One region of the Pantoea sp. X-Soil-ISGK-355 genome, then DNA from elsewhere that is predicted to be linked to it. Evidence: predicted binding sites of a transcription regulator. Region 1 holds the regulator's gene; each other region holds the start of a gene.
The links. The regulator Fur, encoded in region 1, represses iron uptake genes when iron is present. The targets are predictions, from matches to a motif close to ATAATAATGAGAACNACTATCAA.

Region 1 (10,853 bases):
TTTCTGGTGGTCACCACGCTCTGCTCACCCGCTGCAGTGTCGATGATTCAGAAAATTCCTTTGGATCAGGTGCCAGCAGCCTTTGGCAAAATTGAAAACCAGTTTGTCGGCATCCTTGTCGGTATTCTGTCGGCAGAGGTCTATAACCGCTTCAGCCACGTTGAACTGCCTAAGGCACTCTCTTTCTTCAGCGGACGCCGGCTGGTGCCGATTCTCGTTTCGTTCCTGATGATCTTTGTCGCTTTTATCCTGATGTATATCTGGCCCGTGGTGTTTAATGGTCTGGTTAACTTTGGTGAACATATCCAGAAGCTCGGCTCTGCCGGTGCCGGTATCTACGCCTTCTTTAACCGCCTGCTGATTCCGGTCGGTCTGCATCACGCCCTGAACTCCGTGTTCTGGTTTGATGTTGCGGGCATTAATGACATTCCTAAATTCCTGGGCGGTGCACAGTCACTGGCTGATGGGTCGGCAACCGTGGGCATTACCGGTCGTTATCAGGCAGGCTTCTTCCCGATTATGATGTTTGGTCTGCCGGGTGCTGCGTTGGCCATCTATCACTGTGCGCGTCCAGAGAACCGTGTCAAAGTCGGTAGTATCATGCTGGCTGCCGCGTTTGCTGCCTTCTTTACCGGTATCACCGAACCGCTGGAATTCTCCTTCATGTTCGTGGCGCCAGTACTCTATCTGATTCACGCCGTCCTGACCGGCATCTCGGTCTTTATCGCTGCCAGCATGCACTGGATTGCCGGATTTGGTTTCAGCGCCGGGCTGGTGGATATGGTGCTGTCGACCCGTAACCCGCTGGCAACACACTGGTACATGCTGATTCCGCAGGGCCTGGTCTTCTTCGTTATCTACTACGTGGTATTCCGCTTCACCATCAAAAAATTCAACCTGATGACGCCGGGCCGCGAGCTGGCAGTTGCGGGTGATGAAAGTGATGGTTATGACGTCAACGTGGATAAAACTGACAATGGCGAAACGGCCACTGAATCGCTGGCGCGTCGTTATATTGGTGCCGTGGGCGGCTCAGCCAACTTAACCAGCATCGATGCCTGCATTACCCGCCTGCGTCTTAACGTGAATGATTCGGCGCAGGTTAATGAAGGCGTTGCGAAGCATCTGGGTGCATCCGGGGTGATCCGCCTTAATAAGCAGAGCGTGCAGATCATCGTGGGTACCCAGGCCGAAAGCATTGCCTCGGCGATGAAAAAAGTCCTGACCAAGGGGCCGGTCGCAGCCGCGGCTACCAGCAGTGCGCCAGTGGAGCCTGACATTAAACCGCAGGCCGTGCTGAACAGTGAGAAGCGTGTTATTGCGACATTGCTGGCACCGGTATCGGGCGAAGTGGTCGCGCTGGATGATGTGCCGGATGAAGCCTTTGCCAGCAAAGCAGTTGGCGATGGTCTGGCGATCAAACCCAGCGACAAATGGGTCGTGGCACCGATTGACGGTACGCTGGTGAAAATCTTCAACACCAATCACGCCTTCTGTCTGGAAACGGAGAATGGTGTAGAGATAGTGGTGCACATGGGACTGGATACCGTGGCGCTGGAAGGTAAAGGCTTTACCCGTCTGGCTGAAGAGGGGGCCACGGTGGTCGCCGGTCAGCCTGTGCTGGAAATGGACCTTGAATTCCTCAATGCCAATGCCCGCTCAATGGTGAGTCCGGTCGTGGTCAGCAACAGCGATGATTTTGCCGGTCTGACATTACTGGCCCGCGGTCAGGTGGTGGCAGGTGAAACTCCGCTGTATGAAGTGAAAGGCTAATCCCCGCAACATAACCCCACAGGCAGGAAGCGATTCCTGCCTTTTTTGTTTTAAAGGCTTAACAAACGGTTGTTTCCCTCAGACGCTTTGTGGATCATACTCCGTTACTTCGTGGTACAAATCACCCGTTATTCGTATTGAGGATTTTTGAGATGAGTGAGGCTGAAGCCCGCCCAACTAACTTTATTCGTCAGATCATTGACGAAGATTTGGCGAGCGGTAAGCACAGCAGCGTGCATACCCGTTTCCCGCCAGAGCCCAATGGTTATCTGCATATTGGTCATGCGAAATCGATCTGTCTGAATTTTGGCATCGCCCAGGATTATCAGGGGCAATGCAACCTGCGTTTCGACGATACCAATCCGGTTAAAGAGGATATGGAATTTGTTGAATCCATCAAGCGTGACGTCCAGTGGCTGGGTTTTGAGTGGAGCGGTGAGGTCTGTTACTCATCAAACTATTTTGATCAGCTTTATGACTATGCTATCGAGCTGATTTCTAAAGGTCTCGCCTACGTTGATGAGCTGAGTCCGGATCAGATTCGCGAATATCGCGGCACCCTGAAAGAGCCGGGCAAAAACAGCCCTTATCGCGATCGCAGCGTGGAAGAGAACCTGGCGCTGTTTGAGAAGATGCGAAACGGTGAGTTTGCCGAAGGCACTGCCTGTCTGCGCGCGAAAATCGACATGGCCTCTAATTTTATCGTGATGCGTGATCCAGTGCTTTACCGCATCAAGTTCGCGGAACACCACCAGACCGGCAACAAGTGGTGCATCTACCCGATGTATGACTTTACCCACTGCATCTCCGATGCGCTGGAAGGCATTACGCACTCGCTGTGTACGCTGGAGTTCCAGGATAACCGCCGTCTCTATGACTGGGTGCTGGATAACATCACCATTCCGGTTCATCCGCGCCAGTATGAGTTCTCGCGCCTGAATCTGGAGTATGCGGTAATGTCGAAACGCAAACTCACTCAGCTGGTGACCGAGAAGCACGTTGAAGGCTGGGACGATCCGCGCATGCTGACCGTTTCAGGTCTGCGTCGTCGTGGTTACACCGCCGCCTCTATCCGCGAGTTCTGCCGTCGTATCGGCGTGACCAAGCAGGATAACATCGTGGAGATGGCCTCGCTGGAGTCCTGTATCCGTGATGACCTGAATGAGAATGCGCCACGTGCTATGGCTGTGCTGGATCCGCTGAAAGTGGTGATCGAAAACCTGCCAGCAGGCCATAACGAAATCATCACCATGCCAAATCATCCGGGTAAACCGGAGATGGGTACGCGTGAAGTGCCGTTCAGCCGCGAGATCTGGATTGACCGTGCCGATTTCCGCGAAGAGGCGAACAAGCAATATAAGCGCCTGGTGCTGGGCAAAGAAGTCCGCCTGCGCAATGCCTATGTGATTCGTGCTGAGCGCGTCGCTAAAGATGAAGCGGGCAACATCACCTGCATCTACTGCACCAGCGACGTAGACACGCTGAGCAAAGATCCTGCCGATGGCCGTAAGGTCAAAGGGGTCATTCACTGGGTGTCTGCGGATCACGCGCAGCCAGCAGAGTTCCGCCTGTATGATCGTCTGTTCAGTGTGCCAAATCCGGGCGCGGCAGAGGACTTCCTGGCGGTGATCAACCCTGAGTCACTGGCGATCAAACAGGGCTTTGTGGAACCGAGCCTGCGCGATGTGGAACCGACCACTCCGTTCCAGTTTGAACGTGAAGGTTATTTCTGCGCCGACAGCGTTTACTCTACGCCATCGCAACTGGTGTTTAACCGCACTGTCGGTCTTCGTGATACCTGGGCGAAAACTGGCGAATAAATTTTTTTGAGGCTGACCTCATAAAATGACAAAAGGGCGATTTATCGCCCTTTTTTGTTGCCCTGATTTTACTCATTGCCGACATTTATTCTGATCTAACCGCAACCGATTAAATGCCGCATTGTGAGAGAAATCTGAGTTTAAAAAAATTAATCAATTTCCAGATGTGAATTATCCGCTTTCAGGTAGGCTATGCGCTCTCAAAGGTTGCAAAGCGGGTTACAGAAGGAAAAAAAATGACAGTTCTCGCCCAGGAAGCCAGAAACAGTGTGGTCGTTTTACATCAGCTCATTGAACGTATTTTTAACCAGCCTGCCGGATCTGACGACAGTTTTGAGCTGCTGATGTCCTATTTTCATCCTGAATTCCGCATGGTCACCCCAAAGGGCAGAGAGTGCAATCTGAACGAGGTCGAGGCGCTTTTCCGGCAGCTGCAGGGACAGCGCGAAGGGATGCGCATTGTCACCTGCGAACACGTCATCCTCTCTCATCATGAAAAAGAGATCACCGTACAGTATCGCGAAATGCAGATGATGAATGGCAATAATCAGATCCGTATCTCGCTGGCGATACTGGACTGCAGCAGCTCTATTCCACGCTGGCGCTATCTGCAGGAGACGCTGGTCGCCTGATACAACAGCCGAAGACAGACGAAAAAAAACCGGTGAATTCACCGGTTTTTTTATTTCAGGTCGCGTTACTGGTCGTGCAGGGTTTCGTCTTCCCGGCAATCACCCAGCGTACAGTGTCCATAGAGATAGAGGCTGTGGTTGGTCAGCTTGATGCCATGACGGGTGGCGATTTCACGCTGACGCGTTTCGATCGACTCATCGCTGAACTCAATAACCTTGCCGCAATCCAGGCAGATCAGATGATCGTGGTGATGCTGCTGCGTCAGTTCAAAGACAGATTTACCGCCTTCAAAGTTGTGACGGGTCACGATACCGGCGTCATCGAACTGGTTCAGAACACGGTAAACGGTAGCCAGGCCAATCTCTTCGCCGATGTCGATCAGGCGTTTGTACAAATCTTCCGCACTGACGTGATGGCACTCAGGTTCCTGAAGCACTTCCAGAATTTTCAGTCTGGGCAGCGTCACTTTCAGGCCAGCCTTCTTTAATGCGGTGTTATTGTCAGTCATGCGGATTTTGTCCTGTCACTATATTCACTTTTGTGGCTTATCGCCTTGAATGTCGATCTGCGCTCATTCTCATTTGCGTCTCATTATAGAACTGAAGCGATGAAATGAAAACCAGAGGGCGTGCCTGAATCATCACGGGCTGTGGGGGATAGGTCACCGGGCCGGGGAGGATTCTGGCAGATGTCTGTTGGTACATCGCTTAGTCTTACCGCCTGAAAAAATAAGCGGAAGATCGATGCGGGTATTCTACAGATTAAACGGAGAAAGTTAAAAAAATGTGGCTATTATTTCTATAGGAATTTCCATTGCCTCAATGTGAGCTGGCGCTCACATTGAGGCGGGCAGGATCAGGCTTCAAGGATATCTTTCAGCTGCAGTTCATCAGAAATCTGCTTAACCCACTGCTCTACGCGCTGGTTGGTCAGTTCAGGCTGACGATCTTCATCGATGGCCAGACCCAGGAAGTGGGTATCATCGGCCAGCCCTTTTGAGGCTTCGAAGTGATAGCCTTCAGTTGGCCAGTGGCCCACTATTACGGCACCGTGCGGCTCAATGATGTCACGGATCGTGCCCATCGCATCACAGAAGTACTCCGCGTAATCTTCCTGATCGCCGCAGCCAAACAGCGCAACCAGCTTGCCGTTGAAATCGATCTCTTCCAGCGTCGGGAAAAAGTCATCCCAGTCGCACTGCGCTTCACCATAGTACCAGGTCGGAATGCCCAGCAGCAGGATATCAAACGCTTCCAGATCTTCTTTTGTGCTTTTCGCGATGTCATGCACTTCTGCAACGTCTGTACCCAGCTGTTTCTGGATCATTTTTGCAATGTTTTCGGTATTGCCGGTATCGCTGCCAAAGAAGATGCCTACGAGTGCCATGAGTAAAATAACCTCTTAAATCCTGATAATGAGATGTGTGCCGCAGCACATTTCAGCGAATAATAGCAGACGAGAGAAAACCGGTGAACGGTTAAAGCCCCGACATTTGCTCCTGCGTGCGTTTTGCCCGCATTAATCCAGTTGGAGCTGTGCCAGCAGCATCTGTTCAATCAGTTCGCTGCGGCTGAGATTGCGCTGTTCTGCCAGCGTGTTGAGCGCATCGACGGCTTCACTGTTCATTTTCAGTTCGACACGACGAAGTCCGCGTCCTTTGTCACGTTTGAGTTGATTGCGCTTGTTAATGCGCAGCTGTTCATCACGCGAAAGCGGGCTGGTTTTGGGTCGACCAGGGCGGCGCTCATCAGCAAAGAGATCGAGCGTCGTGCGGTCAGTCTGTTCTTTTGCCATGGCTTAGTAAAACTGAATGGGGGCGGGCGCCAGTCACTCACCGCGCAGATTATAAATTATTGGCCATTGCCGCAGCAAAACGGACGCGCGGCAAAATTTTAGCGCGCCATCATACTTCACGCTTACTCCGGACGCCAATCCTAAACCTTTGCCGCCATCTATTTGCTTTTAAAGCGCAAAAAAGCGACGGACACTGCGCAAAACGGCATCGGGTTTCTCTGCATGAACCCAGTGTCCCGCGCCTCCAATGACATGGGCCTGCGCGGCAGGGAACTGCTGCAGTAGCGCATCGCGGTAGCGGTTGTCCAGATAGCTGGAGTCGCCGCCGCGAATAAACAGCGCCGGATGATCCCAGGCCGGAACCGGCTGCCAGCCCGAGATCGTGGTGTAGTTATCCCACAGCACCGGGACGTTAAAGCGCCACTCGCCCGCCTGAAATGACTTCAGCAGGAACTGAATCACCCCTTCTTCATCGATAAGCGTACGCATAATCTTCGCCGCCTCACTGCGTGACGAGACGCCTGCGTCGGTTACAGCTCGAATGCCGGCAAAGATCTCGTCATGGCGGCGGGTCTGGTAGTCGACCGGGGCGATATCGATCATCACCAGCCGCTCAATGCGGTCCGGCACCAGCGCGCTCATGGTCATGGCGATCTTGCCGCCCATTGAGTGACCGATCACCGCGACGCGTTCAATGCCGTGCGCATCCAGCGTATCGACCATGTCCTGCGCCATTACAGCGTAGTTCATCTCGTCAGATCGTGGAGAGAGTCCGTGGTTACGGACATCAACCTGCAGCAGAGGACCGGCATCTTTCAGTCCGCGCGCCAGCACGCCAAGGTTATCCAGACTGCCAAAAAGGCCATGGATAAGCAGGACAGGTAAGGAATCAGCAGGGGATTGTTCAGTTTGCAGACGGGCGTTCAAAATCATAGCAAAGTTCTTAAGTTTGAGACCTGTGCTTAGGTTATCATGGTTTCACCTTTTCAGGCGCGCCGGTTCCGGCGGCATTAGGACATATTCTGACTTTTGCCCGTAAACCGTTTGATTGCTAACAACCCGCCTGAATTTAACTTTATAATCCTGATGTTAGAACCCGCACATCCTTTGAATTGCCTGACTATACTCAGAGCTTTTCAGGAAACAGGTGGTTCTGTCATGAGAAAGAACCGTACGGAATAAGATGAAAACGATCGAAGTTGACGAAGAGCTCTACCGTTATATTGCCAGCCACACGCAACACATTGGTGAAAGCGCATCCGACATTCTGCGTCGTATGCTGAAGTTCACTGCCGGTCAGACTGCACCCGCTTCGCCTGCTCAGCCAGCCTCAAAAGAGGCAGCGAAAGAGTCTCAGCCTGCGTCTGTCGGTTCGCGCCTGCAGGATCGTGTCCGCGCGGTGCGAGAGCTGCTGCTTTCCGATGAATATGCGGAGCAGAAGCGGGCGGTGAATCGCTTTATGCTTATCTTGTCAACGCTCTATCGTCTTGATACTGCAGCTTTTGCTGAAGCTACTGCATCTTTGCAGGGCCGCACCCGCGTCTACTTTGCCGGTGATGAGCATACGCTGTTACAGAATGGCACCCATACTAAGCCGAAGCATGTGCCCGGCACGCCGTACTGGGTGATCACCAACACCAATACCGGTCGTAAATGCAGCATGGTCGAACACATCATGCTCTCGATGCAGTTCCCTGCGGAACTGACCGAGAAAGTTTGCGGCACCATCTAAAACTTAAGCGTCAGGGAGCAGCGCCAATGGCCAATCACCCACGTGCCGGGCAACCCGCCCAGCAGAGCGATTTGATTAACGTTGCACAATTAACGTCACAATATTATGTCCTGCAGCCCGATGTGGCGAACCCGGAACACGCGGTGAAATTTGGCACCTCTGGCCATCGTGGCAGTGCAGGGCGTCAGAGCTTCAACGAGATGCACATTCTGGCTATCGCTCAGGCGATTGCTGAAGAGCGTAAAAAGAACGGTATCACCGGGCCTTGCTACGTTGGTAAAGACACCCATGCGCTATCAGAGCCGGCGATCCTGTCGGTGCTGGAAGTGCTGGCGGCGAACGGCGTTGATGTGATTGTGCAGCAGGACAATGGCTATACGCCGACCCCTGCAATCTCGAACGCGATTCTTGAGCACAACAAAGCGGGTGGACCGCTGGCTGACGGTATCGTCATCACACCATCGCACAACCCACCGGAAGATGGCGGCATCAAGTACAATCCACCTAACGGGGGACCGGCTGATACCAACGTCACCAAAGTGGTGGAAGATCGCGCCAATCAGCTGATCAAAGATGGGCTGAAAGAGGTGAAACGTCTGCCGCTGGAACAGGCGATGGCGAGTGGCCACGTGGTCGAGAAAGATCTCATCCAGCCTTACGTTGAAGGTCTGGCAGAGATTATCGACTTTCCGGCGATCCAGAAAGCGGGTCTGAAGCTGGGTGTTGATCCCCTGGGTGGTTCCGGTATTGCTTACTGGCAGCGTATTGCTGAGCATTATAAGCTGGATCTGACGCTGGTGAACGACGCAGTCGATCAGACCTTCCGCTTTATGCATCTGGATAAAGATGGTGTTGTGCGCATGGACTGCTCGTCTGAAAGCGCAATGGCAGGTCTGCTGGCCTACCGTGACAAGTTTGATCTGGCGTTCGGCAACGATCCCGATTATGACCGTCACGGCATTGTGACTCCGGCGGGTCTGATGAATCCAAACCACTATCTGGCGGTCGCGATCAACTATCTGTTCCAGCATCGTCCACAATGGGGCCAGGATGTTGCCGTGGGTAAAACCCTGGTGTCCAGCGCCATGATTGACCGTGTCGTCAACGACATTGGCCGCAAGCTGGTGGAAGTGCCGGTTGGCTTCAAATGGTTTGTTGATGGTCTGTATGACGGCAGTTTTGGTTTCGGCGGCGAAGAGAGCGCGGGTGCTTCATTCCTGCGTTTCGACGGCACGCCATGGTCAACGGACAAAGATGGCATCATCATGTGTCTGCTGGCGGCTGAAATTACCGCCGTGACCGGTAAAAACCCGCAGCAGCACTATGATGAGCTGGCCGCGCGCTTCGGCGCACCAAGCTACAACCGTCTGCAGGCATCCGCCACTTCGGCGCAGAAAGCTGCGCTGTCGAAGCTGTCACCAGAGATGGTGAGCGCAGATACGCTGGCGGGTGATCCCATCACCGCGCGCCTGACGGCAGCACCAGGTAACGGTGCTTCAATCGGCGGTCTGAAAGTGATGACGGAGAATGGCTGGTTTGCGGCCCGTCCATCAGGCACCGAAGACGCTTATAAAATCTACTGTGAAAGCTTCCTGGGCGCAGAACATCGCGCGCAGATTGAGAAAGAAGCCGTAGAGATTGTTAGTGAAGTGCTGAAAAACGCCTGATTAGTCGGTCAGATAAAGAGGCGCATCGCGCGCCTCAGAGCTGCTGACAAACTCACATCAGGGTAAATCTGACCGCAACGGATTTATTTAACGCGCAGGGAGCAGGGTCAGAAGAGGAAAGCGTCACACGCCATGGACAAAAACGCCGGGAGCGTTTTTGAATAACGCAAAGCGTTAGCCCGGCAACGGTCGCACCTCACGGATGAGGTGCGTAATCGCGTGGGCCGAGCTGGTCATGGATTGGCTTTAGCGTCTTTCCGATCTGACCCTGTTTCCTGAGCAAGCTCGGTCTCACAGCGAACCGGGCCAGAATTTGTTGACAGTCTCAGGCGCCTCTGGCGCCTTTTTTTATGGCATAAAGCGATAGCCGATCCCGGTTTCGGTCAGCAGATGCGCCGGTTGGGTTGGATTCGCTTCCAGCTTCTGGCGCAGATGACCCATATAGATGCGCAGATAATGGCTGTGCTCAACCGCATTGGGTCCCCAGACCTGGCTCAGCAGCTGCCGCTGCGTCAGCACCTTGCCGGCATTATTCAGTAGAATACTCAACAGACGAAACTCAATCGGGGTGAGGTGAATCTCACTGCCGCCGCGCTGTACCCGCCGTGCGGCAAAATCGACACTCACGTCGGCAAAGTGAATCCTGGCATCAGGCTGCTGGCCACTGTGCCGGCGCAGCGCCACCCGCACGCGCGCCAGCAGTTCGCCCACGCCGAACGGTTTGGTCAGATAGTCATCGGCCCCTGCATCCAGTGCGGCGATCTTATCCTGCTCATCACTGCGCGCCGATAGTACAATCACCGGGATAGCGCTCCACTGGCGCAGGTCGCGAATAAAATCGGTGCCATCTCCATCAGGCAGGCCAAGATCGAGGATCACAAGGTCTGGCTTGCGGGTCGCCGCTTCAATTAGTCCGCGCTGCAGCGTATCGGCATCAAACACCTTCAGATCTTCATTTTCCAGCGCCAGCCGGACAAAGCGGCGGATCTCTTTTTCATCTTCAACGATCAAAACCGTGGTCACGCAATACCTGCCTTGAGTGAGGGCCGAAGCGCTACTTTATCAATATTTTATGCTGCCGTCCGCGCACTTCATCTTTCGGATATTCAAACCCTCCTGTAACCTGGCGGTAACTTATCTGTAACTAAATTACAGGTTAATTCTTAAACAGCAAAAATAGCGACAATTAAGTGGTCAGATGAGTAGTAAAATTACACTATCTGGCGTAAAGTTGAACACAGATCACATTCGCACACTTTAACTTACCGGGAGGAGAAACCATGTATCAGGCTTATCCACGTTATAAAATACTCGCACGCCGTACGCTGGTGGTTCTTCTCGGCGTTCTGGCTCTGCCTGTCATGTTGTTCCGACAGGATCGGGCGCGTTTCTACAGCTATCTGCATCGCGTCTGGTGTAAGACCAGTGCAAAGC
Region 2 (10,853 bases), 450 kb from region 1:
TGATGTTTCCGGTCGCGCGGCGCATAAACCGGCTCGTGAAAACCGGCGACGATTAAATCCAGCGCATCGAGCATCGGGCCGGAACAGTCGATTTCGCCCTGCTGATTTTTAATATTGGCTTCGATACCGCGCAGAATCCCCACGCCATCGATCACGCGCGGCCAGACGCGCATATTAATAAAGTGCCAGTAGTGCGGTGCGTCGGCCATATCGGGGCCGTGATCGGTAATGGCAAACAGTTTCAGGCCAGTTTGCTTCGCCTGGGTCACGTAGTCGTGCAGCGTGCTGTAAGCATGCGTGCTGGCGATGGTGTGCATATGCAGATCTACCGGATACATCCTCTTCTCCTGCTGAGTGCCCCTGACGGGGCCGGTTCATTAATAGCCGCGCTGACGATCAACCCTGCCCTGCGGCGGCTCGCCTGCCTGATCCTGGGTAATGGCGCGGGCGATGTAGTCGATAGCTTCGTCGATCAAGGTTACCGCCGCATTATGGGGCGTAATCGTCACACGCGGATGCGACCATAACGGATGCGCTTCGGGCAGCGGTTCAACCTGAAACACATCCAGCGCCGCCGCTTTCAGCTGCCCGCTATTGAGCGCGGCCAGCAGATCGTCTTCCACCACCTGCGCGCCACGTGCGATGTTGAGGAAGAACGCGCCGTGCGGTAGCTGCTGTAAAAAGGCGTGGTCAATAAGATTAATGGTCTCGTGCGTGCTCGGCAGCAGGTTGATCACCACCCGCGTCTCCTGCAGAAAGGCTGACAAGGCATCGCGTCCGGCAAAGCTGGTCACGCCGTCGATGGTTTTCGGTGAGCGGCTCCAGACGCGCAGCGGGAATCCCCAGGGTTTCAGGCTCTCCGCCACGCGCTGCCCCAGCACGCCCGCCCCCAGAATCCCGACGGTGAAACTTTCACGCGGGTAAGCAGGCAGCGGCTGCCAGCACTGTTGCTGCTGCTGAAGACGGTAGTCGTCAAAACGACGGAACCAGTTCAGTACGCTATGGACGGCATATTCCTGCATCTGGCGCGCCATCCCGGTATCTTCCAGCCGGTAGAGCGGCACGCTGTCGGGCAGCATCTCAGGGTGCTGCTGCAGCTGTTTCAGAATCTCATCAACGCCTGCACCCAGCGCAAAGACGCCGCGCAGTGTGGCGCGTCCCTGCAGCATCGCTGCGGGCGGTGAGCGGACCAGCGCATAATCAGCCGGGCCGTCGTCGCCCGGCTGCCAGGCACGCACCCGCGCCTGGGGCAGACGCTGTTGTAAACCGTTAATCCAGGCCGCTGCAGACTGCGACGGGTGATACCAGATGATCTCCATCCTGCTCTCCTTTTTTCTTTCAGCGTCAGGGAAAAGCGAGGTGAGAGCAAGAAAAAACCCGCGTGAAAAAGCGGTTTTTCCCATAAAAATAATTCCCGTGGCTTCACATTTCCGGCTCGCTTCAGGGTGAAGTGGGCAGATAAGGTCTAAAGTTGGTCCTGTGGTCAATGCGTTACGCGCGGCCGCATTTCGGACAAGGAGAAAAACCGATGACAAAAATTGAGGTAAACGCCGACTCACGGCGTCAGCGTTATGCGCCTTTTCTGCTCACGTTGCTGCTGAGCGTACCTGCTTTCACCGCCCATGCCGACGACAACAGCCGCATGCTGAATAATCAGCCGCAGCCGCCGGACGTGCGTTTAGGGCCGCTGTTTAATGCCGTGCAGCAGGCGAAGTTCTACCCCGATCAGAAGACCTTTGCCGATGCGGTGCCGAAATTTGATCCCGCGTCGATTCTTGCCGACTGGCAGATGCAGAAGAAACAGCGCAATTTCGATCTCAAACGTTTTGTTGACGCTAACTTTACGCTGCCCGCTGCGGGCGACAAATATGTGCCGCCCGCCGGCCAAAATCTGCGTGAGCACATTGATGGCCTGTGGTCAGTGTTGACCCGCACCACCAGCAGCGCTGGTCAGTATGACTCGCTGCTGCCGCTGCCTAAGCCCTATGTGGTGCCAGGCGGGCGTTTCCGCGAAGTCTATTACTGGGACAGTTACTTCACCATGCTGGGGCTGGCCGAGAGCGGACACTGGGATAAAGTGCAGGATATGACGGATAACTTCGCCTCACTCCTCGACCGTTATGGCCACATCCCCAACGGCAACCGCAGCTACTACCTGAGCCGTTCACAGCCACCGTTCTTCAGCCTGATGGTCGATCTGCTGGCGACGCACGATAACGGCAAAGCCTATACCCGTTATCTGCCACAGCTGCAGAAAGAGTACGACTACTGGATGGCCGACAGCAATAACGTCGCGGCGGGTGCAGCCAGCAAGCGGGTGATTAAGCTGGCAGACGGCACCCTGCTCAACCGCTACTGGGATGCACGCGACGTGCCACGCACCGAATCCTGGATGGATGACATTGCCACCGCGCAGAAAGCGCCGCAGAGGAATAAAGCCGAACTCTACCGTGAGCTGCGTTCCGGTGCGGCGTCGGGCTGGGATTTCAGTTCGCGCTGGTTTACCGATGCGCATAACCTGTCGACAATCCGTACCACGCAACTGGCTCCGGTTGACCTCAACAGCCTGCTGTTCCATCTGGAGCAGACCCTGTCGAAAGGCTATCAGATGAACAAGCAGAGCGATCTGGCGAAGCAGTACGCCGATCGCGCAGAGAAGCGCCAGGCAGCGATCAACCGCTATCTGTGGGACAGCAAACAGAACTGGTATGCCGACTATGACTGGCAGAAAAAGCAGGTTCATCCGCAGCTGACGGCTGCCGCGCTGTTCCCGCTCTATCTGCAGGTCGCCAGCGATAAGCAGGCTGAAAGCACTGCCAGCGCGGTTGAAAAGCAGCTGCTGAAGCCCGGCGGTCTGGTGACTACCACCGTGAACAACGGCCAGCAGTGGGATGCCCCGAATGGCTGGGCCCCGCTGCAGTGGGTTGCCGTGGAAGGCCTGGAGCATTACAACCAGCCAAAACTGGCGAAAGAGGTAGGCTTACGCTTCCTGCAAAACGTCCAGATGACCTATGACCGTGAGCATAAGCTGGTGGAGAAATATGTCGTTGATGGCAAAAATCTCGGCGGTGGCGGTGGCGGTGAGTATCCGCTGCAGGACGGCTTCGGCTGGACCAACGGCGTCACGCTGAAACTGCTCGATAAGTACTGCCCGAAAGATAAAACCTGTAACAGCGCCCACGATATTCCTCAGGCGTCTGCCTCGCAAAACTGATCCACTCTGGATACCTCTGGCCTCGCCGGAGGTATCCGCACGCCTTTTCAGCGAATTTTACTTGACCTTCTTACATCAACAGGCAAAATTGCAGCCAATTTACAAAAGGTAATAATTCTCATTATGATAATGAGATTGCCTATTAACAACTTTACTCACCTGCCTTAATCTTTGCTATGAAAGGAACTCCGATGAAACTGTCACTGTCGCTGAGAGGGTATATTCGCCTCTGCACCCTGGCGCTGACCGCGCCTGCTCTGAGTTTCGCTGCCGATATGGTGGTGACTGCACAACCGCAGGAAGATTCGACCTCGCCGACCCAGGGCTATCTGGCCACCACCAGCCAGGGCGCAACCAAAAGCGACCGTCCGCTGATCACCACGCCGCAGTCGATATCCGTGGTCACCCGCCAGCAGATGCAGGATCAGGGCGCGCTGACCCTGAACCAGGCACTGGGCTATAGCTCCGGCGTCTTCACCAACTTTGGGGGTGCCGCGACCCGTTACGACACCATTGCGCTGCGCGGCTTCCACGGCGGCGATGTCGATAACACCTTCCTCGACGGCATGCGGCTGATGAGCGACGGCGGCAGTTTCAACGTATTGCAGGTGGATAACGCCTTCCTTGAGCGCATCGACGTGATCAAAGGCCCCTCTTCTGCCCTTTATGGTCAGACGGTGCCGGGCGGGCTGGTTAATATGGTGACCAAACGTCCGCAGTTCAGCGAAGAGGGGCATATCCAGCTGCAGGCGGGCAGTAATGCCACCACCGGCACGATGTTTGACTACACCAATGCGATCAACGACCAGTGGGCGTTTCGCCTGACCGGCGTGACCCGCAACAGCGATACGCAGTACGATCACACCCGCGAAGAGAAATATGCGCTGATGCCGCAGCTGATGTGGCAGCCGGATGAAGATACCCATCTGATCCTGAAAGCCTATCTTCAGAAAGATCCGTCAGGGGGTTACCACGGTTCCGTACCAGGCGACGGCAGCCTCACCGAACACAACGGCTACAAGCTGAGCAATGGCTTTTATGAGGGTAACAGCGACCTCGATCAGTTCAAGCGCCGCGAGCAGATCTACAGCTTCGACTTCGCCCATCGCTTTAACGACGTCTGGTCATTCTCCTCAACTGGCAGCTACAGCCACTCAAATGTCGATCTCGATCAGGTCTATCAGATTGGCTGGGACGAAAATAATCCCGATCTGCTGAACCGCTACTACTCTGGCGAGCGCTCGTCGCTCTCCGCCTGGTCCACCGATAACCGTTTACAGGCAGAGTTTGACACGGGCGAACTGGAGCACCGCGTTACGGTAGGAGCCGAGTATCATCGTTATAAAAATGAGATCAGCGAGGCTTCCGGTGCGGCCAACCAGCTTAATGCGCTGACCGGCGAGCAGGTGGGTGAAATGCCTGCTCAGAGCTGGGCTGAAAACACCCGCCGTTATTACCAGACCGGCCTCTATCTGCAGGATGAGATGAAGCTGGACCGCTGGCATCTGGATCTTTCCGGCCGTTACGATCGCATCGTCGCCGAAAACAGCGGCAGCGATCGCCGTCAGGATGATCATATCAGCGGACGCGCGGCACTACTCTATGCCTTCGACAACGGTATCTCGCCTTACGTGAGCTGGAGCCAGGCGATTACCCCGACCGCGCTCACCGATCCCAACAATAACCTGCTCAAGCCGACCACCGCTGAGCAGTATGAAGCCGGGGTGAAATATCAGCCAAATGGCACCCGCGATCTCTATAGCGTGGCGGTCTATGACCTGACGCAGAAAGATGTGGCGAACCGCAACGTTCAGGACGGAACCTTTACCCCCTCAGGCAAAGTTCACTCACAGGGTATCGAGCTGGAAGCGCGTAACCAGCTCACCCCACGTCTGAGCACCGTGGCGAGCTATACGCTGAATCATCTGCGCTTCAAAGATTCGGTGGATGGCAACAGTGGGCATACCCCGTATGTCACCCCCAACAGCATGGCGGCGCTCTGGGGTCACTATCAGTTTGATTACGGTCTGAGTGCGGGTGCAGGCGTGCGTTACATCGGCAAACAGTGGGCAGACAATGCAAACACCACACGTGTGCCGTCAGTGACGCTGTTTGATGCGTCGGTGCGGGCCGATCTTGGCGTCTGGAACAGCAGCCTGAAAGGGGCATGGGTTCAGGTCAATGCTAACAACCTGACCGATCGTACCTATGTAGCCGGTTGTTACGGTACGGGCTACTGCTACTGGGGCGCAGAACGCAGCGTGATGGCGACCATCGGTTACGACTTCTGATTAAAAGTAAGAGATAAAAAAAGGGGACGAATCGCTTCGTCCCCTTTTTCGTTTAAACCGTTACGGTCAACTGCGTACTTTGCGGTAGATAAACAGCACCACGATGGCACCGATAACAGCGACCACAAAGCTTCCGAAGTTAAACCCATCGACGCGGCCGAAGCCAAACAGCGTACTGATCCAGCCACCCACTACAGCACCGATAATACCCAGAACAATAGTCAGAATGAAACCGCCACCGTCTTTACCCGGCATAATCCACTTAGCCAGAATACCCGCGATTAAGCCAAAGACGATCCAGGAAATAATACCCATCTGTTGCTCCTTCCTTTTTATGATTAAAGCGTGAACGCCTGATTTATCAAGCGGTTTACCGCGATAAGTATAGCCAGCTTTTTGAAAAACGCCTCACGGGTCACACTATTTTTTAAGAATTCAGCGACTAAAGCTTTTTTTTGCCGCGCCGATAACCGGGATGAGGCAAAAAAACAGCATAAATACAGTAACCCCTTGCGGAGCAGGACGTGAAAGAAGCCGACCAGGAACAATATTTAAAACGTGGCACGCTGGCGGTTCTGGGCGTAATGAAAGATCTGCTGCGCCTGCAGACGCCACTACTGGTGCGCTTCGCGCGCGGGCAGTTTATCAGCCGGATGCTGGCTGCCGATGAAGATCGTCTGCTGTTTGACCTGGGCAGTAATAATCTGGATAACGAGTACGCCCTGACCAGCGACGATCTCAGCATTACTGCTGAAACCTATGGCGCGAAGGTAGAGTTCAGCCTCGCCTCACTGGAGAGGGTGGAGTTTGAAGGATTGCCTGCCTTCAGCGCACCGTTACCGGAGCTGCTGTGGCAGATTCAGCGTCGTGAGTTTTTCCGCGTCTGCGCCCCGCTGGAACCGCAGTTCTGGTGTCATACCGTGTGGCCGGATGGCAGTAAAACACGCCTGCGGTTACAGGATCTGTCACTGGGCGGAATCGGCGTGCTGGTGGATGAACCGCTGCCGGAGGGGTTGCAGAACGGTGACAGCTTCAATCCGTTCCGGGTCGAGCTGGGGGAGTATGGTCATTTTGACGTGCCGGTAAAGCTGCTGAGCATTGGCGAGCGCAGCGTGGTGACCCGCAAGAACGAAACCCGCATCACACCGCGACTGAGCTTTCGTTTTGCCACGCTGAACCCGACGCAGGAGCGGCAGCTTCAGCAGATTATTTTTGCCCTTGAGCGCCTGGCTCGCGATAAATCAAACCGCTTCCAGTAACCGCTTTATGGATGCGCCACGCAGGTGGGCCGCATCCAGGCTATGCTTCTTGCTTGTTTTCTTTTAAACCGGAACCCAGCAAGGAGACCCTCCCCAATGGAAAACTGGCTCGCTTCACGTCGTTTTCAATCCCTCTTTTTTAATCAGGAACTCTGGCTCAACAGCGCCATCGTAGTAGTTTCCACGCTGGTGATTTACTGGGTATTACGTACCCTGATTCGCTTTATCTCCAACCGGATTGCACTTTACAGCGAACATCGTCATGTCCGCGCGACCGCGATTCTGGTGGAGATACTGCGCAGCACCAGCCAGACCCTGCTGCTGATCTTTTCACTGCTGATTGCCCTGAAGTTTGTGGATCTGCCCGCGTCCTGGAGCGTCACCATCGCACACGGCTGGTTCCTGGCGCTGATCGTTCAGCTCGCGCTGTGGATCGACTGCGGCATCCGGCTCTGGCTGAAAAGCCTGCTGCGTGACCCGCTGCACGTACGCAACCCGGTCACTACGGTGATCCTCGGGATTTTGCTGCGGGTGGTGGTCTGGATCATGATGTTCCTGGCCATTCTGTCGAACATGGGCATCAATATTACCGCACTGGTCGCCAGCCTTGGAGTGGGTGGTATCGCGATTGCGCTGGCGATTCAGACGGTACTGAGCGATGTGTTTGCGTCGCTGGCGATTGGCTTCGATAAGCCGTTCGAGCACGGCGATTTTATTGTCTTTGGTGATATTGCCGGTTCCATTGAGCACATTGGCCTGAAAACGACCCGGCTGCGCAGCCTGAGTGGTGAGCAGATCGTCTGCTCAAATACCATTCTGTTGCAGCAGACGATCCACAACTATAAGCGTATGCAGCAGCGCCGCATCGTGTTTAAGTTTGGTATCAGCTACGCCACGCCGTCAGAGCAGGTCCGGGAGATCAGCCCGCTGGTGAAAGAGATTATCCAGGGCGTTGAGACCACCCGTTTTGACCGCGCCCACTTCCTGGCCTTTGAAGATTCAAAACTGACCTTTGAAGTGGTCTATTTTGTGCTGGATGCGGATTACAATAAGTACATGGATATTCAGCAGGAGATTAACCTGCAGCTGATGGCGGCACTGGAAGAGCGTAACATCCGTTTCGCCTTACCGATTCGTCAGGTTGAGTTCAGCGGGGGTAATCTGCCGCCGGTGGATCTGGTTGCGATACAGAATGACGATGACGAGATGCGCAGAGTGGCGCGCTAAATCAGTGCCCGCCTTTCTTTTCAGGCGTGGCGGGCATACAAGCCGGTGCGGGCGGAATCGTGACCGCATCGGCTGCTTCACCCCTTGCATTCAGCCGTTCCGCCTTACCGCTTACTGATGCCGGTAGCAGCTCACGCCGAGATACTCACTGAACGCTTCCTGCAGCACGCCAGCCGTGGCCGAGTGGTTCATCGCCACGTGATGCTCAAAGCCATTGCGGCAGATCCACGCCAGCAGCGTCTCCAGCTGCGGCACCTGAATGACCGCGCGACAGCCGACCGTGTCCAGCGGATCGGTGACAGATATTCCTTCACCCACATAGGCTTTGATTTCGCCGCTGAAGTCATCGGTCGAGAGGCGAAAATAGGTGAGATCGCCCTGCTTCATCCGGCCATGCACCGCGCCGCAGGTGTTCTCTTTGCCCACGGTGGTGCCAATAATATCCGCCGTGCCCATGGTCGGTGACTCCAGGCTGGCGCTGGCAAAATTCCCGCAATGAAACAGCACACACTTGTCCCGCTCGTCGCCAAAGTTGTTGTTCCAGTCCGCCAGTGAAGCAGGACTCAACGAACAACTGGCGAGCGCATACATCGACAGCGCACCCATCACGTCCACTTCACAGGCGCTGGGCATCAGTTGACCCGACATCACGCTCATAATTGAGCAGACGTTGATGCCCAGGTTTTCCTGCAGCGACGTCCAGCACTGAATGGCAGTCGTATCGATATCGTTGTCGCTGATCCACTCGCTGATCACCACAAACAGTTTGGCCATGGTCACCAGTTTGTCACCCGGAATCCCGCGCGCATCGGCGTTGGCTTCCAGGATTTCGCGCTTCTCTGCCACGCGGATATCGTCATCACGCAGCCGGTTAGTGCGGGTAAAAATTTCTGATAGATCCAGGGTTTCTACCGCGATGCCCATCTTCTCCAGCAGCTTTTCGCTGTAGCGCACGGTGTTGAATCCGGCGGGCCGCGCACCAATCGCGCCGACACGAACCCGCCGCATCGCATTCACCACCCGACAGAGCTGGCTGAAACGCTGTAAATCCTGCTGAAAAACTTCGCCGCTCAGGGCGCAGACATGCTGACGGGTCAGGGTAAACGGGATGCCGTACTGCCGCAGGTTGTTGCAGAGCGAGATTTTACCGCAGAAGCTGTCACGTCGGGTCGCCAGCCCCATTTTATCCAGGTTGTCCTCTTCTGCCTGCACCAGCACTGGCACATTCAGCCCGGCCAGACGCAGCGCTTCGGCAATGGCCTTTTCGTCACCAAAGTTAGGCAGCAGCACCACAATGCCGTGAATCGCTTCGCGATGCTGGCGAAACAGCGCAGCGCAGGTTTTGGCCTCCTGCCGCGTCTCGACGCCGCCCAGATTGGTCTGGGTTTCATCCAGCATCACCGTATTAATGTTCATCTTTTCAAACAGCGCAACCGCCTGCTGGCGCGCCTCGCCCACCAGATAGCTGGGAAAAAATCCCCGGTTGCCAATAATGACGCCGAAGGTTAACTGCTGAGGAAGTGTTGACATGGCTCTGCTCCGGTTAAGGATTAATGTGGCTGATAACGACAGCGTGCAACGGCGTCGATCCAGCCTTTATAGTTTTCCTGCATACGCTGCGCGAGCTCTTCACGCGGCATGATGACACTGCCACCCTGCAGTGCCTGCATATCACTGCCCTGCTGCCACCATCCCAGTACTTTGCCCGCCAGCAGCGCCGCGCCCAGCGCGGAAACCTCGGCGGTCGGCACACGCTGCAGCGGCCGCTGTAACACATCCGCCTGTAACTGCATCAGCCAGCTGTTTTCGGTGGCGCTGCCATCCACACAGAGAGCCGGGAGCTGCTGGCCGCTGGCCTGCTCCATCGCAAAAAAGACGTCGGCGATTTGCCAGACGATTGACTCCAGCGCGACCCGTGCCAGTACATCGGGCGTGGCGGCGTCCGTCAGTCCACATACCATGCCGCGCGCCTGCAGATCCCACCAGGGCGCGCCCAGACCGGAGAGCGCCGGGACAAAATAGATGCTCTGATTGTCGTCGCAGCGCTGCGCCATGGCGGTCAGCGCACGCGGATCCTGCACGCCGAGCAGTTTGCCCAGCCAGGCGGCACCGGAACCGGTATGGGTGATATTGCCTTCAAAGGCATAACGCAGCGTGCCGTCGTGCCAGGCCACGGTGGTGCTGAGGCCATTTTCCGTCAGCAGCGGCGTCGCCATCGACATCATCAGTGAAGAGCCGGTGCCGTAGGTGGCTTTCACCACTTCTGACTCGCCGCGCCGCTGCGCCTGCAGTGCAGCATGGGAGTCACCGATGCGCGCCAGAATTGGCGTGCCGGGCGCTAAGCCGGGAATGTTACGCACCGCGACAACGCCCTGTTCGCTGGCGGAGGAGGTAATACGTGGCAGTGCGGCGCGCGGTAGCTGAAACAGCGTCAGCAGCTCGTCGTCCCAGTCATTGAGATGCAGGCTGTAAAGTTGAGTGCGGGCTGCGTTGGCGTGATCGGTAACGAATATCTCGCCTGCGCTGAGCTGCCAGCTGAGCCAGCTGTCGACAGTGCCGATGCAAAGCTCACCGGCTGCGGCCCGCGCTGCGCCATCGGGAATGGCGGCCAGCATCCCGGTCAGCTTGGCGGCAGGAAACATCGGATCAACGGCGAGCCCGGTTAAGCCGGTGATACGTGGCGCTTTGCCCGCCTGATGCAGATCGCGACAGAATGATTCAGAGCGGCGATCCTGCCAGCTCACCAGTGGCGTCAGGGGCTGACCATCACACCGCTGCCAGATCAGCACCGACTCGCGCTGATTGCTGATCGCCACGGCCGCAACAGGCGCGCCATCACAGGCTGACAGACACTGGATGATT
Region 3 (10,853 bases), 690 kb from region 1:
CAGTTCCGGCGTTACAATCTCCGCCGGTTTTCCTTCGGCAACGATTTTCCCGTCGCGCATCGCTATCAGGTGGCTGGCGTAGCGGCACGCCTGATTAAGATCGTGCAGCACCACCACCAGCGTTCGGCCATGCTGCTGATTGAGATCCTGCATTAATTCCAGCAGTTCAATCTGATGGGCAATATCCAGCCAGGTGGTCGGTTCATCCAGCAGCAATAGCGGTGTCTGCTGAGCCAGCACCATCGCAATCCACACCCGCTGCCGCTGACCGCCAGAGAGCGTATCAACCTGCTGCTGCGCTAAATCGGCCACGCCGGTGGCCTGCATGGCCTGCTGCACCGCAGCCTCATCTTCCTGTCGCCAGCGCCCAAACAACGACTGGTGCGGATAACGCCCGCGCGCCACCAGTTCGCTGACGCTGATACCCGCAGGCGCATTCGAGCTTTGCGGCAGCAGCCCTAGCCGGCGTGCCACCTCTTTGGTCGCGTAGTGAGCAATGGTATTGCCATCCAGCAGCACCTCACCCTGCAGCGGCGAGGCCAGGCGACTTAAGGTACGCAGCAGCGTCGATTTTCCGCAGGCGTTGGGACCAATGATCACGGTCAGCTCACCGTCAGGGATCGCCACAGAGAGATTCTCCGCCACGATTTTTTTGTCATAGCCCAGCGTCAGCGCGTCGCCCCGCAAACGTGTTGTCACTTTCATTGGCGTCGTGCCTCCCGCACCAGTAGCGCAATCAGATAGAGCCCGCCCAGGCTGACCGTGATTACGCCAACCGGCAGCTGATAAGGCAGGAAAAAGTGCTGCGCGGCGTAATCCGCGGCGATTAACAGCAGCGCGCCACACAAGGCCGCCAGCGGCAGCGCGCCTTTGGTGCCACCACTGAGCCGCCGCGCAATCTGCGGTGCCAGCAACGCAATAAAGGCGATCGGACCGACCAGCGCCGTCGAGGCGGCGGTGAGGATAACGCCTGTCAGCATCAGCATGACGCGGCTGCGCTCAACCGGAACGCCCAGCGCGCAGGCCGTGTCGTCACCCATCTCCAGCAGTCGCATGCGGCGGGCCAGCATGCCTGTTGCCAGCAGCGCCAGCAGCAGCACGATGATCACCGGCGTGGTTTTCGCCCAGGTAATACCGTTAAGTGAACCGGCGCTCCAGAGCCCGGCGCTCAGTGCCGCCTCCAGTGAAGCACTGATAATTAGCCAGCTGTTCAGCGCCATCAGCAGTGCCCGCACGCTGATGCCGACAATAATCAGCCGGAAAGTCTCCACGCCGTTGCGCCAGCTGAACAGCCAGACCACACCTGCAGTGAGCAGCCCGCCTGCCAGCGCCGCCAGCGTCATCCCTTCCATGTTTTGCTGGAACAGCACCAGCGCCACCAGCACACCGCTGTAAGCGCCGGTGTTAAAACCCAGAATATCGGGACTGCCCAGCGGGTTGCGCAACAGCGACTGAAAAATCGCCCCGCTGACGCCCAGCGCCGCACCAATCAGCAGCGCCATCATGACGCGCGGCAGACGCCACTCCAGCACAATCAGCTGAACATTGCGCGCCGCCTCGCCGTTGAAAAGTGCCCATAACTGGCTGGCTGAGATCGGTAAGGTGCCGCGCGTGATGCCCAGAAAAGCCAGCACCCCGCAGGCCATCAACAGCAGTAACGCATTGATCATCATCCGTGTCATATCTGCCCTTTTCCCAGCTTACGGCGCACCAGCACAATCAGCATCGGCGCACCGAGAATGGCCGTGACAATTGACACGCGTAGTTCACCCGGTATCAGCAGCCGTCCAAGAATATCGGCGGCCAGCAGCAGACAGGGCGTGATCACCAGGGTTCCCGGCAGCATCCAGCGATGATCGTTGCCCAGCAGCCAGCGGGCCAGATGCGGTGTCATTAACCCGACAAAGGCGATGGGTCCGACTGCCGCCGTCGCCGCACCGCTCAGCAGTGCAATCGCCAGCAATCCCACCAGTTGAGTACGCATCACACGGGTGCCCAGCGCGGTTGCCATATCCCCGCCCATACTCAGGCTGTTAAGCGAACGTGCCAGCAGCAGCGCCAGCATGCTTCCGGCTACGACTGCCGGAAAGACAGTGCGCAGAATGGCGAAATTACGGATATCCAGCGAGCCGCTGTGCCAGAAACGCAGATGATCGTAAATATCGGGATTAAGCAGCGACAGGCCAGACGTTAAGCCCTCCAGCACCGCACCCAGCGCCACGCCTGCCAGCGTCAGACGCAGTGGATTCACGCGGCCGCCGCCGATCGCCCCCGTCAGGGCCACCAGCAGTGACGCCAGCAGTGCACCCGTAAAAGCAAAACCCAGCCATTCTGCGGGTGAATCTGCGCCAGAGAGCGCGATGCCGAGCACCACCGCAAAACCCGCTCCGGCATTCACACCAAGAATGCCTGGGTCGGCCAGTGGATTGCGCGTCAGGCTCTGCATCAGTGCGCCCGCCAGACCTAAACTAATCCCGGCCAGCAGTCCCGCCAGGGTTCGCGGCAACCGGGCATCGCGCACGATCACGCAATCGACGCGGCTACAGTCGGAAAACAGGGCATGTGTAACATCATGAAAGGGGACAGGTCTGGCACCCAGCATCAGGCTGAGCGCGATAAGCAACAATAGCACTAGTCCTGAACCGGCTATTGCACGGAGTTGGCGCATAACGTTTAAACCTTCACGGATTCAACATAGCTCGCAATTGAGAGTGTTTATGATAATGATACTTGTTATCGTTATTAACTGTTTTTTGTATGTTATCATGACTCTCAGATTCAATAATGAGGAAAATGGGTCAAAAAAAGCGACGCTATGAACAAACCCTCCCACTTTATCGATCTCACTCTGCTGAGAACCCATCCCGCCTTTCGCGCCCTGTTTATCGCCCGCTTTATCTCGATTATCGCTCTCGGCATGCTGGCGGTGGCGGTCCCGGTTCAGATTCAGCAGCTGACGCAATCGCCGCTACAGGTAGGGCTGGCGGTGACGCTGGCCGGAGCCGGTATGTTTATCGGCCTGCTGACCGGCGGCGTGCTGGCCGATCGCTATGAGCGCCGTCGCCTGATCCTGTTTGCCCGATCCACCTGTGGCCTGGGTTTTGCCGCGTTGTGCATTAATGCCCTGCTCCCTTCACCGTCGGTCATCGCCGTCTTCGTGCTGGGACTCTGGGATGGCTTTTTCGGCGCGATAGGCGTCACGGCGCTGCTAGCGGCCACCCCGGCGCTGGTCGGGCGTGAGAATCTGATGAAGGCGGGTGCCATCACTATGCTGACGGTACGCTTTGGCGCGATTCTGTCACCCGCCATTGCGGGTATGGTGATTGCTCAGGGCGGTGTGGCGTGGAACTACGGGCTGGCCGCGTTCGGCACGCTGCTGACGGTATTAACCCTGTTGCGGTTGCCACCGCTTGCGCCACCGCCGCAGCCGCGTGAACATCCCTTAATGGCGCTAAGCAGCGGCGTCCGATTTCTGTTCGATACGCCGATTGTAGGTATGGCCGCGCTGACTGGCGCGCTGGTAACGTTAGCCAGCGCGGTGCGCGTGCTCTATCCGGCGCTGGCACCCCACTGGCAGGTCGGTCTGACGGAGCTGGGGCTGATGTACGCCGCCGTGCCGTTGGGTGCTGCGACAGGCGCGCTGACCAGCGGACGGCTGGCGCAGTCGCCACAGCCGGGCCGCCTGATTCTGGTCAGTGCCATCGCGGCATTCGTCGCACTGGCTCTGTTCAGCCTGATGCCGTGGTTCAGCATGAGTCTGATCTGCCTCGTGGCCTTTGGTTATTTCAGTGCCATCAGCAGCCTGGTGCAGTACGCGATGATTCAGACGCTGACGCCCGATGCACTGCTTGGCAGGATCAACAGCCTCTGGACAGCGCAGAATGTCACCGGCGATGCGATAGGTGCAGCAATCATTGGCGCGATGGGTTCACTGCTGTTGCCGCAGCAGGCAGCCGCCCTCTCTGGCCTGGCAGCCACCGTGCTGGGTCTCATCATGTGGCTGCTGATGGGCCGCCTGCGACGCTATCAACGGCCTGCCCCCGCCGAAGCCACATCATGATTTCACGAACAGCGCTTCCAGCCGCGTCAGTAAATGACTGGCGCTGTAGTAGTCGAGACGAAAGCTATCCAGCCCCAGCGCATAGACCGCTTTAGCGCGCACCGCTGGGGTCTGCGCCAGAAAAGCATTGCTCATTACCTGCGCAGCCGTGTTATCTTCGGCGGCAAACAGCAGATAAGTCTGCCCATTCAGGCCTTCCGCCAGATTTTCGCCTGACAGCTGAAGAATATCTTTACGCTGTCCCATGCTGTGAGCGGACTGAAGCGTCGCCGGTGGCGTTGCCAGCGTGAAGCCCAGCGCCTGCAGTAACTTCCCCTGTGCCGATGCCTCCGTCCAGAGATTCACAGCCCGGCCATCTCCGTTCCACACCATTGCAGAAACCGGCTGCGGAGGCAGGGTCAGCTTTGCCTTCAGCGCCTTTTCACGCGCGTCGAACTCGCTTATCCGGGCAGCGGCATCCGCCTCATGCCCGGTCGCCTCACCCAGCAGCGTCACCAGCTGCTGCCAGCTTTTATCGTCATAGTTAACGACCAGTACCGGTGCAATCGCCGAGAGCTGATCGGCCAGTTTGATCGCTGAATCATTACCGGTGGCGCTGACCACAATCAGGTCTGGCGCTTCCGCAGCGATCGCTTCCGCATTGGGTTCACCAATATAGAGCCGCTTTACGCCACGCTGTTTCGCCACACGCCCCCACTGCCGGAAGAATCCCTGCTCATCAGCCAGCCGGCTGCCGGGTGCGGTTGCGCCACTGGCAACTACCGGCGCATCAATCGCCAGCAGCGATCCGGTCAGGGTGACACTGGTCGAGACAATGCGAGTCGGTGCCTGAGCCAGGGTGACCTGACCTTTTGCCCCCGCGAAGGTGCGCGGCCAGCCGGTCTGTGCAACAGCGGTCACGCTGAACAGAGTGATACTCAGCAAAAACAGCGCTAATGCCGACGTTACTCCCTGTTTAGTCATTTGTTTTCATCCTATTTCTCTCCGGTAATCCGGGCGACAACTTGTGCTGATTTAACCAACAAAACCAGCTGAATCACCGCGTATTTATTGACACCTTCGGCTATTCGACGTAGGTTACTGCAACATAATACAAATGATAATCATTATTAGTTATCTTATCATTTATAGGTGAAATTATGGTGGAATCGCTGGCATTTGAACATCCCCTGCTGCAGGATTTTCCGGCACTCTGCCGTGGCTTCCTGTTTACTTCTCCCTGGCGAAGCCTGACGACTCAGGGCTGTTTTACGACACTCACTGCTCCGGTAAACCAGGGTGAGCAGCTGACCGGAGAGTTTCAGCAACAACTACAGCATCATTTTGCCTCGGCCAGAAAACAGGGCATAGCCCATCCCATTCTGGTGGGTGCGATCCCGTTCGATGTGGATCAGCCCGCTGCATTGTTTATCCCTGAGTCGTATCAGACCTTTCAGCGTGACCATCTGAAAGCCCACGCCTCATCGGCTGAAAGCGATCTGCCAAAAGTTCGTCGCCGTACCGCGCTGCCGGATCACGACACCTTCACTGACATGGTTGCGCAGGCCGTGGCGGCCACGCAGCGCGGCGATCCGGATAAAGTGGTGCTGTCGCGGCTGATGGAGATCGTGGCGGAACAGCCGGTCGATACGGCCGCCCTGATGCAGCGCATCCTGGCACAGAACCCTGACAGCTATCACTTTCATCTGCCGCTGCCTGATGGCGGCGCGCTGGTGGGTGCCAGCCCTGAACTGATGATTCGTAAGCAGGGCCGACAGTTCAGCTCCTGTCCGCTGGCCGGTTCAGCGCCGCGCAACAACGATCCACAGCGTGACCAGGCCTCAGGTGACAGCCTGATGCAGTCAGCCAAAGACCGGCATGAACATAAACTGGTGACGGATGCGATGCGCATGACGCTGCAGCCTCGCAGTCGCCTGCTGTCGGTCCCGGAAACCCCTTCCCTGCTGACCACCGCAACGCTGTGGCACCTCGCTACGCAGATTTGGGGCGAAGTACTGGACGACCGCGAAAATGCACTGTCACTGGCCTGCCTGCTGCATCCGACACCAGCGCTCAGCGGATTTCCGCATCAGCGTGCTCAGGCGCTGATTCAGCAACTTGAACCGTTTGAGCGTCAGCTGTTTGGCGGCATCGTCGGCTGGTGTGACGATCAGGGCAACGGCGAATGGGTCGTCACCATTCGCTGCGGCACGGTGAATGGTCCGCGGGTCCGGCTGTTTGCTGGCGCGGGGATCGTGGCGGACTCACAACCTGAATCCGAGTGGCGCGAGACCGGCGTCAAATTCGACACCATGCTTCGCGCTTTTGGATTGCACTAAAGGAACCTGTATGACGATTTCTTACAGCCGCTGGCCGGACGATCTGGCTGCTCGTTACCGTGAAAAAGGGTACTGGCTGGATCTGCCGATGACCGACATCCTGGAGCGTCACCGCGACAGCGAATGCGTGGCGGTGATTGATGGCGACCGGCAATTTACCTATCGACAGCTGGCCTCACTGAGTGACAATCTGGCAGCGGCCCTGCAGCGTCGTGGCCTGAAACCCGGTGATACGGCGCTGGTGCAGCTTGGCAACGTGGCGGAATTTTACCTGACGCTGTTTGCGCTGTTCAAAATCGGCGTTGCCCCGGTTAACGCCCTGTTCAGCCATCAGCGTACCGAACTGGCCGCCTATGCCAGTCAGATCGCGCCGCGCCTGTTGATTGCCGATCGCAGCCATCCCCTGTTCGCCGATGATGCCTTTATCACGCAGCTTCGCCGTGAGCAGCCTTCACTGCAGCAGGTGATCCTGCGTAATGATGCTCATGCGGAAAACCGTCTCGACGCCCTGCTGGCAGAACCCGCAGGTGACTTCAAGGCAACCCCGACCGCAGGCGATGACGTCGCTTTTTTCCAGCTGTCGGGCGGCAGTACCGGCACTCCGAAGCTGATCCCGCGTACCCACAATGATTACTACTACAGCATCCGGGAAAGTGACGTGATCTGCGGGGTCAACGCAGATACCCGTTACCTGATTGCTCTGCCCGCTGCACATAATTTCCCGATGAGTTCTCCGGGCGCGCTGGGCGTCTTTTACGCGGGCGGCCAGGTGATCTTAGCGGCCGATCCCAGCGCGACCCTCTGTTTCCCGCTGATTGAAAAACATCAGGTAACTGATACCGGCCTGGTTCCACCCGCGGCCAGTCTCTGGCTGCAGGCGATTCAGGAATGGGGCAGCAATGCCGCGCTGGCCTCACTGCAACGTATTCAGGTCGGTGGCGCAAAGCTGGGCGAAACGCTGGCCGCGCGCATCCAGAACGAGATTGGCTGTACCCTTCAGCAGGTGTTTGGTATGGCGGAAGGTCTGGTGAATTACACCCGGCTGGATGACGATGAACAGACCATTCTCACTACGCAGGGACGCCCTGTTTCTCCGGATGACGAGGTATGGGTTGCAGACGAACAGGGACATCCGCTACCGGTGGGTGCCATTGGTCGCCTGATGACGCGCGGTCCTTATACGTTCCGTGGCTACTACAACAGCCCGGAACATAACGCCGCCAGCTTTGATGACCAGGGCTTCTACTGCTCTGGCGATCTGGTTGAGATCACCCCCGCTGGCAACATCATTGTGCAGGGTCGGGAGAAAGATCAGATCAACCGGGGCGGCGAAAAGATCGCAGCTGAAGAGATTGAAAACCTGCTGCAGCGCCATGCGGATGTGATCCACGCAGCGCTGGTCTCTATGAGCGACGAACTGATGGGTGAAAAGAGCTGTGCTTTTATTGTCACCCGTCAGCCGGTGAAACCGGTGGCGCTGCGTCGTCACCTGCGTGAACTGGGCGTCGCAGAATTTAAGCTGCCCGACCGTATTACCTGCGTAGATGCTCTGCCGCTGACCGCGGTCGGCAAGGTGGACAAGAAACGTCTGCGCCAACAACTTGCCGATCAACAAGCGCAAGCCTGATCTGTCCGGAGATTTTCAATGGCTATTCCACAACTGACCTCTTATCCGCTGCCAGCCGCCACCGAGTTGCCCAACAACAAAGTGAAATGGATGCTGGAGCCGGGACGTGCCGCCCTGCTGATCCACGATATGCAGCGCTATTTTCTCAACTTCTGGGGCGAAAATAGCCCGCTGGTTGAGCAGGTCGTTGACAATATTGTCCGCCTGCGACGCTACTGCAAAGCGCAGGGTATTCCGGTGTTTTACACCGCTCAGCCAAACGCGCAGAGCGATAAAGATCGTGCGCTGCTTAACGATATGTGGGGACCCGGACTGAATAAGCATCCCGATCAGCAGAAGATCGTGGATCCGCTGGCACCGGATGAGGACGATCATGTCCTGACCAAATGGCGCTACAGTGCATTTCACCGCTCGCCGCTGGAGGCGATCCTGCAGGAGATGGGGCGCGATCAGCTGATTATCACCGGCGTCTATGCCCATATTGGCTGCCTGACCACCGCCACCGATGCGTTTATGCGCAATATTCAGCCGTTTATGGTGGCCGATGCGCTGGCTGACTTCAGCCGTGAGGAACATATGATGGCGCTGACCTACACCGCGGGCCGTAGCGGAAAAGTGGTGATGACCGCCGATCTGATGCCTGTGCCACTCAGCAAAGATGATTTGCGCGCGTTGATCCTGCCGCTGCTGGAAGATGATGAGGTGCCGGACGATGATGAAAACCTGATCGACTACGGGCTGGATTCGGTACGCGTGATGGCGCTGGCGGCACGCTGGCGTCAGGTACATCGTGACATTGATTTTGTCAGCCTGGCCAAAAACCCGAGCATTGATGGCTGGTGGGCGCTGCTGTCGCGGGAGCCGGCGAAATGAGCCACACATTCGACTTCAGCGGTAAAATCGTCTGGGTAACCGGTGCCGGCCAGGGCATCGGCTATCATACTGCGTTAGCCTTTCATCAGGCGGGCGCGCAGGTAGAGGCGTTTGATCTGCGGTTCCAGAGTGATGATTATCCGTTTCCCTGCCACACGATGGATGTGGCCGATCCGGCTCAGGTCAAAACGATCTGCCAGCGCGTATTAGCCGTCCAGCCGCGCATTGATGTGCTGGTCAACGCAGCCGGTATTCTGCGTACTGGTGCCACCGATGAGCTCTCGTTTGCCGACTGGCAGGCCTGTCTTAACGTCAATGCGGGCGGTGCATTTAATCTGTTCCAGCAGACGCTGCCACGCTTTCGTGAACAGCGCACCGGTGCCATCGTTACTGTCGCATCGAATTCAGCGCATGCCCCACGTATCGGCATGTCCGCTTATGGTGCGTCAAAATCCGCGCTGCGCAGCCTCTGTCTGACCGTGGGTCTGGAGATGGCGCCTTACGGCGTGCGCTGTAATATCGTTTCGCCTGGCTCCACCGACACCGATATGCAGCGCAGTCTGTGGCACACACCGACCGGTGAGCAGGAGATGATTGCGGGCTTCCCGGATCAGTTCAAGCTGGGTATTCCGCTGGGCAAGATTGCGCAGCCGCAGGAGATTGCGGCCACCGTTCTGTTTCTCGCGTCGGATCTTGCCAGCCATGTGACGTTGCAGGATATTGTGGTCGATGGCGGCGCAACCCTGGGAGCATGATGATGACAGCGATCTGGAAACGATCCATTGATCTTCCTGCGCTGAACGCGCTGGGTGAGAACTCTCTGGTGGCCCATCTGGGTATCGTTTTTACCGCAATAGGTGACGATTATCTGGAAGCGACGATGCCGGTCGATGCCCGGACGCAACAGCCGTTCGGGCTGCTGCATGGCGGTGCCTCTGTGGTGCTGGCGGAGTCGATGGGTTCAATTGCCGGGTATATGGCGGTAGAGGAAGGCAGCAGCGTGGTTGGCGTAGAAGTGAATGCCAGCCATCATCGTGCGGTTTCTGCGGGTCTGGTGCGCGGAATTTGCCGTCCACTGCATCTGGGTAAACGCAGTCAGAGCTGGCAGATTGAGATTCGGAACGGTCGGGATCAGCTGTGCTGCAGTGCGCGACTGAGCGTAGCGGTCATGAACTAGCGGCAGAAAGAACGATGCCCCCCTTTCAGCACTGAAAGGGGGGCATCGCATATCACGCAGTAGCAGGCGATCGGTTAACGCTGATAGATAATTTCAACGCCTTCGTCGTCTTCATCATCCCAGTCGTCATCCCACTCTTCATCTTCCACTTCGACCGTGTTTTCAATGGTTTCTTTGTGGTAATCATCCCACATGAATTCCACTTTCTCCGGCTGCTTCTCTTCAAGCTCCGCTTCTTTCGGGTTAGCGTTGATGAAGCTCATCACGTCCCAGCAGAGTTCTTTGACGCCGGTCTGGCTTGCGGCAGAGATCAGGTAATATTTATCTTCCCAGCCCAGCGCTTCAGCAACCGCTTTAGCCCGTGACTGCGCTTCTTCTTCACTGATTAGATCAATTTTGTTGAAGACCAGCCAGCGTGGTTTGTTGAACAGCTTCTCGCTATATTTTTCCAGCTCGCCGAGGATGATACGGGCATTTTCAACCGGATCGCTTTCATCAATAGGGTCGATGTCGATCAGGTGAAGCAACACGCGGCAGCGTTCAAGGTGCTTCAGGAAGCGAATGCCGAGGCCTGCGCCCTCTGCTGCACCTTCAATCAGACCCGGAATATCGGCCACGACGAAGCTCTGCTCGCTGTCCATACGCACTACGCCCAGGCTTGGCACCAGGGTGGTAAACGGATAGTCCGCTACTTTAGGTTTGGCTGCCGAGACGGCACGAATAAAGGTCGATTTACCGGCATTCGGTAAGCCCAGCATCCCGACGTCCGCCAGCAGCATCAGCTCCAGCTGCAGGTCA

Region 2: the regulator Fur is predicted to act here: its motif matches at 3,338-3,360, upstream of AC6I8J_RS07470 (TonB-dependent siderophore receptor).
Region 3: the regulator Fur is predicted to act here: its motif matches at 5,151-5,173, upstream of AC6I8J_RS02135 (isochorismate synthase).

What each region holds. Positions count from the first base shown of each region.
Region 1 covers NZ_AP035971.1:1,164,304-1,175,156, forward strand. The annotation lists gene nagE (N-acetylglucosamine-specific PTS transporter subunit IIBC) at 1-1,773, shown strand, start outside; gene glnS (glutamine--tRNA ligase) at 1,926-3,593, shown strand; gene AC6I8J_RS05265 (hypothetical protein) at 3,830-4,225, shown strand; gene fur (ferric iron uptake transcriptional regulator) at 4,291-4,734, opposite strand; gene fldA (flavodoxin FldA) at 5,082-5,612, opposite strand; gene ybfE (LexA regulated protein) at 5,745-6,020, opposite strand; gene ybfF (esterase) at 6,189-6,953, opposite strand; gene seqA (replication initiation negative regulator SeqA) at 7,204-7,752, shown strand; gene pgm (phosphoglucomutase (alpha-D-glucose-1,6-bisphosphate-dependent)) at 7,779-9,419, shown strand; gene kdpE (two-component system response regulator KdpE) at 9,768-10,442, opposite strand; gene AC6I8J_RS05305 (DUF2517 family protein) at 10,700-10,853, shown strand, end outside.
Region 2 covers NZ_AP035971.1:1,613,222-1,624,074, reverse strand. The annotation lists gene AC6I8J_RS07485 (phosphatase) at 1-338, opposite strand, end outside; gene ghrA (glyoxylate/hydroxypyruvate reductase GhrA) at 378-1,319, opposite strand; gene treA (alpha,alpha-trehalase TreA) at 1,529-3,214, shown strand; gene AC6I8J_RS07470 (TonB-dependent siderophore receptor) at 3,406-5,505, shown strand; gene AC6I8J_RS07465 (GlsB/YeaQ/YmgE family stress response membrane protein) at 5,572-5,820, opposite strand; gene AC6I8J_RS07460 (flagellar brake protein) at 6,030-6,764, shown strand; gene AC6I8J_RS07455 (mechanosensitive ion channel family protein) at 6,861-7,991, shown strand; gene AC6I8J_RS07450 (L-fucose/L-arabinose isomerase family protein) at 8,103-9,521, opposite strand; gene AC6I8J_RS07445 (FGGY family carbohydrate kinase) at 9,542-10,853, opposite strand, start outside.
Region 3 covers NZ_AP035971.1:474,507-485,359, reverse strand. The annotation lists gene AC6I8J_RS02160 (ATP-binding cassette domain-containing protein) at 1-705, opposite strand, end outside; gene fepG (iron-enterobactin ABC transporter permease) at 702-1,682, opposite strand; gene fepD (Fe(3+)-siderophore ABC transporter permease) at 1,679-2,668, opposite strand; gene entS (enterobactin transporter EntS) at 2,816-4,060, shown strand; gene fepB (Fe2+-enterobactin ABC transporter substrate-binding protein) at 4,055-5,023, opposite strand; gene AC6I8J_RS02135 (isochorismate synthase) at 5,200-6,378, shown strand; gene AC6I8J_RS02130 ((2,3-dihydroxybenzoyl)adenylate synthase) at 6,389-8,005, shown strand; gene AC6I8J_RS02125 (isochorismatase family protein) at 8,024-8,878, shown strand; gene dhbA (2,3-dihydro-2,3-dihydroxybenzoate dehydrogenase) at 8,875-9,633, shown strand; gene AC6I8J_RS02115 (hotdog fold thioesterase) at 9,636-10,055, shown strand; gene cgtA (Obg family GTPase CgtA) at 10,130-10,853, opposite strand, start outside.